DNA from 3 places in the Bacillus sp. UNC322MFChir4.1 genome. Region 1 is predicted to be linked to each of the others. Evidence: predicted binding sites of a transcription regulator. Region 1 holds the regulator's gene; each other region holds the start of a gene.

Region 1 (3,244 bases):
AGGTGCTTTCACTTGTGTCGACATATGAAGAGCGAACGCAAGAATGGTTAGATCAACCTATTGGCTCCATTGTTGGTGATATGTTGATTCACGATGCGATGCAAACTCGCTTACAAGATTGCGCCTTTATCGAATTTATAAATAAAGTACAGATGGATGTATCCGGAGTAGATATTTCATGTACAAGTCTGTTTCATAACGAATCTTCCGGCTTTCCAAACCAGATTACAATGAGAGATATTGTTTCGAATTATATTTATCCAAATACATTAAAAGTTGTTCGTGTTACAGGAAAAGATATAAAAGAGGCACTTGAGTTAACTGCTGAATATTTCTCGTTAGATACAGATGGAAATATCATTGTAAACCCTGCATATATAGAACCAAAACCGCAGCATTATAATTACGATATGTGGGAAGGCATTTCATACATATTAAACATTTCAAAACCAGTAGGGGAAAGAGTCGTTTCCCTCCAATATGAGGGGTCTTCTATTCACTTGCATCAAGAGTATGAAGTTGTCATGAACAATTATCGGGCAAGCGGTGGCGGAAATTATGCTATGTATCAAAATAAGCCCATTATAAAAGATATACCAATTGATATGTCTGAGCTCATTGCAAATTACATATTAGAACGAAAAACAATCGAAGCGACAACGAATCATAATTGGAAAGTTGTCACCTAACAAATTTTCCTATCAAACTAAAAAAAGATGGGCTGCGCCCATCTTTTAATTTAATTTTGCATTATTTTGTATTTTTAATTCTTTTAACTTCTTCGGCGTAATGTCTTTACCTTCTTCGTTAACAACTTTAATTGATTTCAATTCGTTTAACATATTTTGACGAAAACCTTTTAAATATTGTTCACGGAGCGATTGACGCTCACGTTGCTCTTCTTCTGTTAAACCTTCTGCTTTAGCTTTTTTCGCTAAGAAATTAATGCGTTCAATGAGTTCGTGACTTAGCATCTCGAATCCCCTTTCTACTACAAACTGATTATTATCATACAATAGTTACCCTTGTTTATCAAGCGATTGCTTCGTATACTCCACATAACGGCGATGGACCGTTGCTTTTGATACATCATGACCAAAACCACGGAGCGTTGCTGCAATTTCTTCAAATGTTAACTCATTGCGGCGCAGACGAACAATCTCTTCAATAGGTACTTCTTTTTTCTCACGCCCTGTGCTTAAATGTCGATTCTTTAAGTTTTTTTCGGGACGAAATCCATTTTCTACAGCTCTCTTCATTCCTCGTTTAATCTTTAAATTATGAATCTTTCTCTGATATTCCTCTACTATACCAATAATATCAAGAACCATTGAATCTGAATCAGAAAGCTGTAATTCGCCATTATGTGCATGTGTATATACTTTTACCTCTTCTTTATTCAAACAATGCATTAAGGCAATTTTCGCGTTCCCTCTTCCGAGACGCGTTTCATCTTGAATAAGGAGCACATCAACATGTTCATCACGAATGGTATCTAACACTTCCAAAATCCCATCCCGTTCTATGCTATATCCGCTCGCTTTCTCTTCTACTACTCTTACGACATTCATTTGATACTGCTTAGCTAAATGCAATAATTCATCTTTTTGGCGTACTAATGATGTTTCCTGTGCTTCTTTCGTCGTGCTCACACGTGCATAAATAATCGCATTCATTTCAACCCTCTTCTCTATCTCATTTTTTACATCTTAGTGTATCACAAATCCAGCTTTCGTTCGAACTTACGTTTGTAGAATGGTTTCTTGCATGTTATAATAAAAATAAGAAAATTTATAGAAAACGAGGTGTGAAAAATATGGAGAAGTTAACGAAACGGCAACAAGATATTCTTGACTTTATTAAACAAAAAGTACAAGAAAAAGGTTATCCACCTTCCGTACGCGAAATCGGTCAAGCAGTCGGCCTTGCTTCTAGCTCTACTGTGCACGGACATTTATCTCGCTTAGAGGAAAAAGGATACATTCGACGCGATCCAACAAAACCGAGAGCAATTGAAATTTTAGGAGACGACACTACTCAAACAGATACGCAACCAGTCGTTCACGTACCGATTGTCGGAAAAGTTACAGCTGGTTTACCAATTACAGCAGTTGAAAGTGTAGAAGAACATTTTCCACTTCCAGCGAATCTCGTTTCGGGTTCAGATCAAGTATTTATGTTACGCATTTCTGGAGACAGTATGATTGAAGCAGGAATTTTCGATGGAGACTTAGTTGTTGTTCGCCAGCAGCAATCTGCATACAATGGTGAAATCGTTGTAGCTTTAACAGACGATAATGAAGCTACGGTAAAACGTTTTTACAAAGAAAAAGATTATTTCCGCTTACAGCCAGAAAACTCTTCTTTAGAACCTATTATTTTAGATAACGTTTCTGTTATCGGAAAAGTAATTGGTGTATATCGTCATTTACATTAAAAAACAGACCAAATTTGGTCTGTTTTTTAATCCACCTCGATTTTTATAGAGCCCGCTGATGTTTTCCCTTTAATCTGCACCTTTCCGTTACCTAAAGTTATTTCTTTATTTTCTTTTCCAAAAATCTGTACCTCTCCGACATTAGCGGAGCCTTTCACAACAGCATCTTTCGGCATTTCCTTCAGCTTAATATTGACATCTCCCGCTGCCGAATCCGCCTCAACACTATACTCTGGATTATGCTGCACTATCTCTACACTTCCTGCTGCCGAATCTGCACGCACTTTTCCTTCTACTTTATGAAGAACAATATCTCCCGCACTAGATGACACTTTTACATTTTGCGCTTTTATTTCCTTCATTTTCACATCACCAGCTGCTGAATGCGCAGATATATTTCCACTTTGAATATTTTCTACACGAATCGTTCCCGCTGCTGTCTCTGCTTCAATTTTATTATATACACGTTCAGGCACAATAATTGTAAGGGTATCGTCTTTCAAATCAAATGAGAAAAACGAAAAATCAAATATATGTTTCTTTTTCATTTTCACTTCCACTTGCAGCATTTCACCGTTCTCATTTACATCTAATTTTCGCTTTTCCTGATCACTGCTATATCGAACCTCAAACAAATCAGTCTCACCTTTTTCAATGACAACATCTCCAACATCTGTGTCAACATGAATATTTTTAATTTGCTCATTTTTAAATTGTTTCTGTTCCAATTTCTTTGTTTCTACCGCTCCATTCGCAACTTTAATAAAAAAGGCTGAGCTTGTAATAAATAAACCGATTCCCCCAATC
Region 2 (3,244 bases), on a different contig from region 1:
CTTCTGGTAAATGAAAATCAAACAGATTAATATCCATAACTTATGTTCACCTATTTCTATCTAAATCGATTTATTACGTACATAATAAAAGATAATACAATACTTATCACAATACACGTAATGACGGGAAAATAAAAGGTAACATTCCCCTTTTTCACAAAAATATCGCCTGGAAGCCTACCTATAAAGTGAAACTTCCATTAGTGGGGGAGTTTTTCATCCCCCACTGATGGTTAGTTGAACCAATCGGGCTTTTACGGGCAGTTATCCCCCACCTATCTTCTTCGATTCTCTCTCAATCTTGAGGTGGGGGTCTTACTGCCCGTTAATGCGGGATAAACTTCCAAGCTAATCCAACAACAACGAGAAGAATACCGTCTGTAATGAGCAGCTTTGGCATATCTGTCATGCCCCTGGCATCTCCAAACCAAAATGTTCGTATACGAGCGGTGTAACAATGCGCCCTCTTGGCGTTCTTTGTAAGAAGCCAATTTGTAGTAAATACGGTTCATACACATCTTCAATAGTGTGTGATTCTTCCCCTATTGTTGCAGAAACCGTCTCTAATCCAACTGGGCCGCCGCGGAATTTTTCAATAATACCTAGTAACAACTTATGGTCAATATGATCAAGTCCAAGCTTATCTACTTGTAGTAGTTCGAGGGCCATTTGCGTAATTTCTATCGTAATCGTCCCATCGCCTCGAACTTGCGCAAAATCACGTACACGGCGCAATAAACGGTTCGCAATACGAGGCGTACCTCGTGCACGCCTTGCAATTTCTAAAGCAGCTAAGGAGTCGATTTCAACTTCAAACACTTCTGCAGTACGACTTACAATCGCTGATAACTGATCAACTGTGTAATATTCTAAACGAGACAATACACCGAAGCGATCTCGAAGTGGTGCGGATAACGCTCCGGCACGTGTTGTTGCCCCAATTAACGTAAACGGTGGTAAATCAAGCCGAACTGAACGTGCTGACGGGCCCTTTCCAATCACTATATCGAGACAAAAATCTTCCATCGCTGGATACAATACTTCTTCAATTGAACGATGTAAACGGTGAATTTCATCAATGAATAAAACGTCACCTGGTTGAAGCGCCGTTAAAACAGCTGCTAAATCACCTGGTCGCTCAATTGCCGGTCCTGACGTCGTACGAATATTCACACCCATTTCATTCGCAATAATGTTTGCTAATGTCGTTTTCCCAAGCCCTGGTGGACCATATAATAATACGTGATCTAATGTTTCCTCACGCATTTTCGCCGCTTCAATAAATACTTCTAAATTATGCTTTGCTTTATCTTGGCCAATATATTGGCGGAGCGTTTGTGGTCTTAACGAATATTCTAAATCCGCATCTTCATACGCGGATTCTCCTGAAACGAGACGTTCATCCATTCTACTCACCTCTTACCGTTTAGTAAAAGACTAAGTGCCTTTTTAATATATTGATCCGTCGTAAGTGATTCTTTTAATAGTTCTGGCACGACGCGAGATACTTCTCGCTCTGCATACCCAAGCGCTCTAAGTGCTTCCAACGCTTCATCAAGCTCGGCCGATGTTCCTTTTTTCTCATCGAAACGATTTGCATCTGAAAATAAGTCGACAAAGGCATCAGGCACAACATCTGCCAATTTCCCCTTTAAATCCAAAATCATTTGACGAGCTGTTTTCTTTCCGACACCCGGGAACTTCACTAAGAATTTTTCATCCTCATGCTCAATCGCTTGTACAACCTGCCCCGTTTGACCTGAAGCTAAAATCGCAAGCGCTCCCTTCGGTCCAATCCCCGATACACCTAAAAGCTTCGTAAATAGTAAACGCTCTTCACGCGTTTTAAATCCGTAAAGGGCCAATATATCTTCTCTTACATAATGATATGTATATACACGAAGTTCTTGTTTACTTCTTTGAAATACATACGGATTTGGCGTAAAAATTTGATAACCAATCCCGTTATGATCAAGAACGATATACTCCGGTCCTACATATTCCACATAACCTGTAATATATTCAAACAAAACTGTATCTCTCCCTCTCAAATCATGTATTCCATTTTAACATAAATAACGATAGAAATGCGAGATTCCCCCAACAAACGTTCTCTATTACATTTTTCCACTTTTTATCATTGACATGATTATAAAGGAGAATTATCATTACACTAGTGATAATGATTATCAATATTATTTACAAGGAGATCCATTCAAATGAAACGCAATCTATCTATCATCTTTGCACTTATGCTTCTCGCGCTTACAATCGTTGGTTGTTCTTCAAAGAAAGACGAAGCACAATCAAAAGAACAACCAAAAACAAAAGTTGTTAAACACACAAAGGGAGAAGTTGAGATTCCAACTGAGCCGAAGCGAATTGTTGATTTATCTGGTTCAACAGAAGAATTATTACTTCTTGGTCATAAACCAATTGGTACAGCGAATACGTATAAAAATAAAATTCAAGCTCACTTGCAAAATCAATTAAAAGATGTAAAACCAGTTGGCTGGTACTGGGCGCCAAACGCTGATTTAGAAGCAATCGCCGCTTTAAAACCTGATATGATTATTTTAAACAACCGTCAACTAAAAATTTACGATCAAGTCGCAAAAATTGCACCGACTGTTGTGTTAGAAACAAACTTAGAAAAATGGCGCGATAAATTTATTGAAGTAGGCAAACTATTTGGCGAAGAGAAAAAAGCAGAAAAATGGCTTGCAAACTACGACCAAAAAGCTGCTTCACTTTCAATGAAAATTAAAGAAAAAACAAAAGATGAAAACTTTATGTTCCTTGCTGTTACACCGCAAAACTTCCGTGTATATGGGAACTTTGGATACGGAGACATTTTATTTAACGACTTAAAATTACCTGCAACAAAAGGCACAGATTTAAATCAAACAATGGCACAAGTTTCATTAGAAGGTCTTGTTGCCTTCCAACCAGATCACATGTTTATCGTAAACTTTGGCGGCGAAGCTGATAAAGTTTACGAAGACTACAAAAACAGTTCCATTTGGAAAAATACTAAAGCTGTAAAAGACAATTATGTTTACGAAGTAAGCAATGAAGTATTTAACACAAAAGCATTTAACCCAATTGGAAGAGATATGATAATCGATGAAATCGCAAAAATGATTTTAGAAAAACAAAAATAAGAAACAAGCCGTAGCTATTTGAAGCTACGGCTGTTTCCATTTCTCATCGTATATTGCTCCATATCTTTCATCACTTTCAC
Region 3 (3,244 bases), on a different contig from region 1:
TTGGGAAAAAGGGAATTGTTCGAGACCGTAAAGTGCATGAAGCGGTGATAGAAATGATTGTCGATTTTGCGCTGGCTGAAGGTTACGATGTTCAAAACTTAACATTTTCTCCAATTACAGGTGGAGATGGAAACATTGAATTTTTAATACATTTAAAATGGCATGGTGAGCGTGAACAAGGAGAAAATCAATCACCTGTTCAAGCGGAGGAAGTTGTGACAGAAGCTCACGAAGCCCTAAAGAAAAAAGGAAAAGAGGAATAACAATTGTTGTTCCTCTTTTTACACATATAGAAAGTTAGAATTGTATAACGATTGTAAAAACAATTATGTACAAGTAGCCGATTATACGTTAACATAAATAAGTGAAGTATAACAATGGTAAAACTACGGTAAGAGATAGTGCGAGGTGCAAAAATATGAATAAAGGGCAGCGCCATATTAAAATTCGAGAAATTATTGCAAATAAAGAAATTGAAACACAAGACGAACTAGTGGATATTTTACGTAATGAAGGTTTTAATGTAACACAAGCAACGGTATCACGAGATATTAAAGAATTACATTTAGTAAAGGTACCACTTCATGATGGACGGTATAAATATAGCTTACCGGCCGATCAGCGTTTTAATCCACTTCAAAAACTAAAACGCAATCTTGTTGATTCGTTTGTTAAATTAGATACAGCTGGTCATATGCTTGTGTTAAAGACATTGCCAGGTAATGCGCATGCTCTCGGTGCGCTGATTGATCATTTAGAATGGGATGAAATTATTGGCACAATTTGCGGTGATGATACGTGTTTAATTATTTGCCGTACACCTGAAGATACAGGGGTTGTATCGAATCGCTTTTTAAATATGCTGTAACAAAAAGAATCTTGTCTACTTTATTACTCAAAAGAGTAAAAAGTAGGCAAGATATTTTTGTTATGGAGAAAGAGAAAAACTTATCAATACAAGTTGAAAAAATGGACATAAAAAACTCTTTCTTTTAGGGGAGACGGAGCGAGTCTGGCCATGCATAGAAACTGTCAGGGCCTTTTTCTGCCACGCACGGCGGTAAAACCAAGAGGGAAAACGAGAGCATATCATATTTTGTTCCGTATAACCGTAATGTATAGGTTGAACAACCGAAATGGATTTATAGAGTATGTGAAAATATACTTTTCTACATGGGAATATCATTATTGATACATTGACCATAAAAACAAATGTTTGGTACAATGAAGCAGGTTACATAACATATTCTTCATCAAAAAGAAGTAATAGAAGAATGAATGTGTGAATAGTTTAAGCCTCCCATGCGGAGTGTGAATGAAATAACGAGGTGAATGAGGCATTGTTATCGGAATTATCGATTAGAAACTTTGCTATTATAGAATCATTAAACATTTCTTTTCAAAAAGGGCTCACGGTTTTAAGTGGTGAAACGGGCGCAGGGAAATCCATCATTATTGATGCGATTAGTCTTCTGGTTGGGGGACGTGGTTCAGCGGAATTTGTCCGTTATGGGACAGATAAAGCTGAAATTGAAGGTTTGTTTTATATTGAAGATGAACAGCATCCTTGTGTTATGAAAGCAGAAGAACTTGATATTGAAATTGAAGATGGCATGATCATTTTAAAGCGGGATATCTCTGTGAATGGAAAAAGTGTATGCCGTGTCAATGGAAAGCTTGTTACATTAAGTACGTTAAAGGAAATTGGAAAAACGCTTGTCGATATTCATGGACAGCATGAAACGCAAGATTTGATGAATGAAGACCGCCATTTATTTATGCTTGATCATTTTGAGGGAGATCATATTTTAGTTCAGCTAGAAAAGTATCAAAGTATGTATAGGGAATATGAGCAATTAAAAAAGCAATTGCAATCTTTAACAGAGAATGAGCAACAAATGGCACATCGTCTAGATTTAATTCAATTTCAACATGAAGAGATTCGAAATGCGGATTTAAAAATAGATGAGGAACAAAATTTATTAGAAGAACGATTGAAGATTTCGAACTTCGAAAAGATTTATAAAGCATTGGGTGATTCGTATCGTGCTTTAACGGAAGACAGTTCTGGTTTAGATCATGTTCGAAATGCAATGAATCAAATGGAGAACATTACGGATTTGGATACTGCATATCAAGAAAGCTATGATGCGATCGCAAATAGTTATTATTTATTGGAAGAAGTAGCGTATCAGCTCCGCGAAAAGTTAGATATGATGGAATACGATCCAAATCGTTTAGATGAAATTGAAACACGTTTAAATGAAATTCGTATGTTAAAGCGTAAATATGGAAATACTGTAGAAGAGATTTTAGCGTATGCAGATGAAATTGAAAAAGAGATATTTACGATTGAAAATAAAGATGTACACATTGAAACGACGAAAAAGAAACTAAAGGAAATCGAACAGCTTATAGTGAAAGAGGCGATTATCTTAAGTGACATGCGTCATGATCTTGCGAATCGATTAACAACGGCTATTCATCAAGAGTTGAAAGAGCTGTACATGGAAAAAACAAAATTCGAAGTGATGATAAAGAAAAAAGAAGGAACAATTGACGATCCGCTAGTTGAGGGAGCTCCTGTCAAAATGACACAAGATGGGTATGATAATGTAGAATTTTATATTTCCACGAATCCAGGGGAACCGTTAAAGCCGCTTTCTAAAGTTGCTTCAGGAGGGGAATTATCCCGTATTATATTGGCGTTAAAGAGTATTTTCTCTAAACATCAAGGAGTTGCCTCTGTTATTTTCGATGAGGTAGACACTGGGGTAAGTGGACGTGTTGCGCAGGCGATTGCTGAAAAGATTTATCGCGTTTCTGTCAATTCGCAAGTGCTATGTATTACGCATTTACCGCAAGTTGCGTCCATGGCAGATTCTCATTTATTTATTCGTAAACAAATTGCGAATGAACGCACGGTTACATCTGTTGCTGTACTTAGTCAAGATGATAAAGTAACAGAAATTGCTCGTATGATATCTGGTGTGGAAATTACTGACTTAACGACGGAGCATGCTAGAGAGTTGCTCTCGCAGGCACATCGTTTTAAACAAGCAGCAGAAGCTATCCAGTAATGGATAGCTTTTTTATTAACAGCATGGATTTCTTAATTCTTCCGGTTATAAAGAGAGGGTGGCAAGGAGACATTAAATAATGAAGCCGCTTGGCTGAATGTGGGTTAGGAGCGAGGAGAGTGAAAAGATTGAAATTAGAGCAATTTCGAAAAATCATAGGGATC

Evidence for each region. Region 1 encodes LexA, which represses DNA repair genes until DNA is damaged. Its sites were predicted from a motif close to CGAACATATGTTCG; they were not measured.
Region 2: ruvA (Holliday junction DNA helicase RuvA) is a predicted target of LexA. The motif match lies at 2,101-2,114, and genes of this name have one in related genera.
Region 3: recN (DNA repair protein RecN) is a predicted target of LexA. The motif match lies at 1,206-1,219, and genes of this name have one in related genera.

Annotation. Positions count from the first base shown of each region.
Region 1 covers NZ_KN050811.1:226,019-229,262, reverse strand. Annotated here, with positions in the region: gene BR72_RS21815 (bifunctional metallophosphatase/5'-nucleotidase) at 1-689, shown strand, start outside; gene BR72_RS21810 (DUF896 domain-containing protein) at 735-974, opposite strand; gene BR72_RS21805 (YneB family resolvase-like protein) at 1,020-1,676, opposite strand; gene lexA (transcriptional repressor LexA) at 1,817-2,437, shown strand; gene BR72_RS21795 (DUF4097 family beta strand repeat-containing protein) at 2,464-3,244, opposite strand, start outside.
Region 2 covers NZ_JQKQ01000043.1:3,062-6,305, reverse strand. Annotated here, with positions in the region: gene queA (tRNA preQ1(34) S-adenosylmethionine ribosyltransferase-isomerase QueA) at 1-37, opposite strand, end outside; partial or broken gene BR72_RS25695 (DUF2905 domain-containing protein) at 57-188, opposite strand; gene ruvB (Holliday junction branch migration DNA helicase RuvB) at 406-1,407, opposite strand; gene ruvA (Holliday junction DNA helicase RuvA) at 1,413-2,030, opposite strand; gene BR72_RS15365 (iron-hydroxamate ABC transporter substrate-binding protein) at 2,220-3,164, shown strand; gene BR72_RS15360 (BofC C-terminal domain-containing protein) at 3,179-3,244, opposite strand, start outside.
Region 3 covers NZ_JQKQ01000001.1:411,556-414,799, reverse strand. Annotated here, with positions in the region: gene BR72_RS02060 (TlyA family RNA methyltransferase) at 1-263, shown strand, start outside; gene argR (arginine repressor ArgR) at 419-868, shown strand; gene recN (DNA repair protein RecN) at 1,341-3,080, shown strand; gene spoIVB (SpoIVB peptidase) at 3,200-3,244, shown strand, end outside.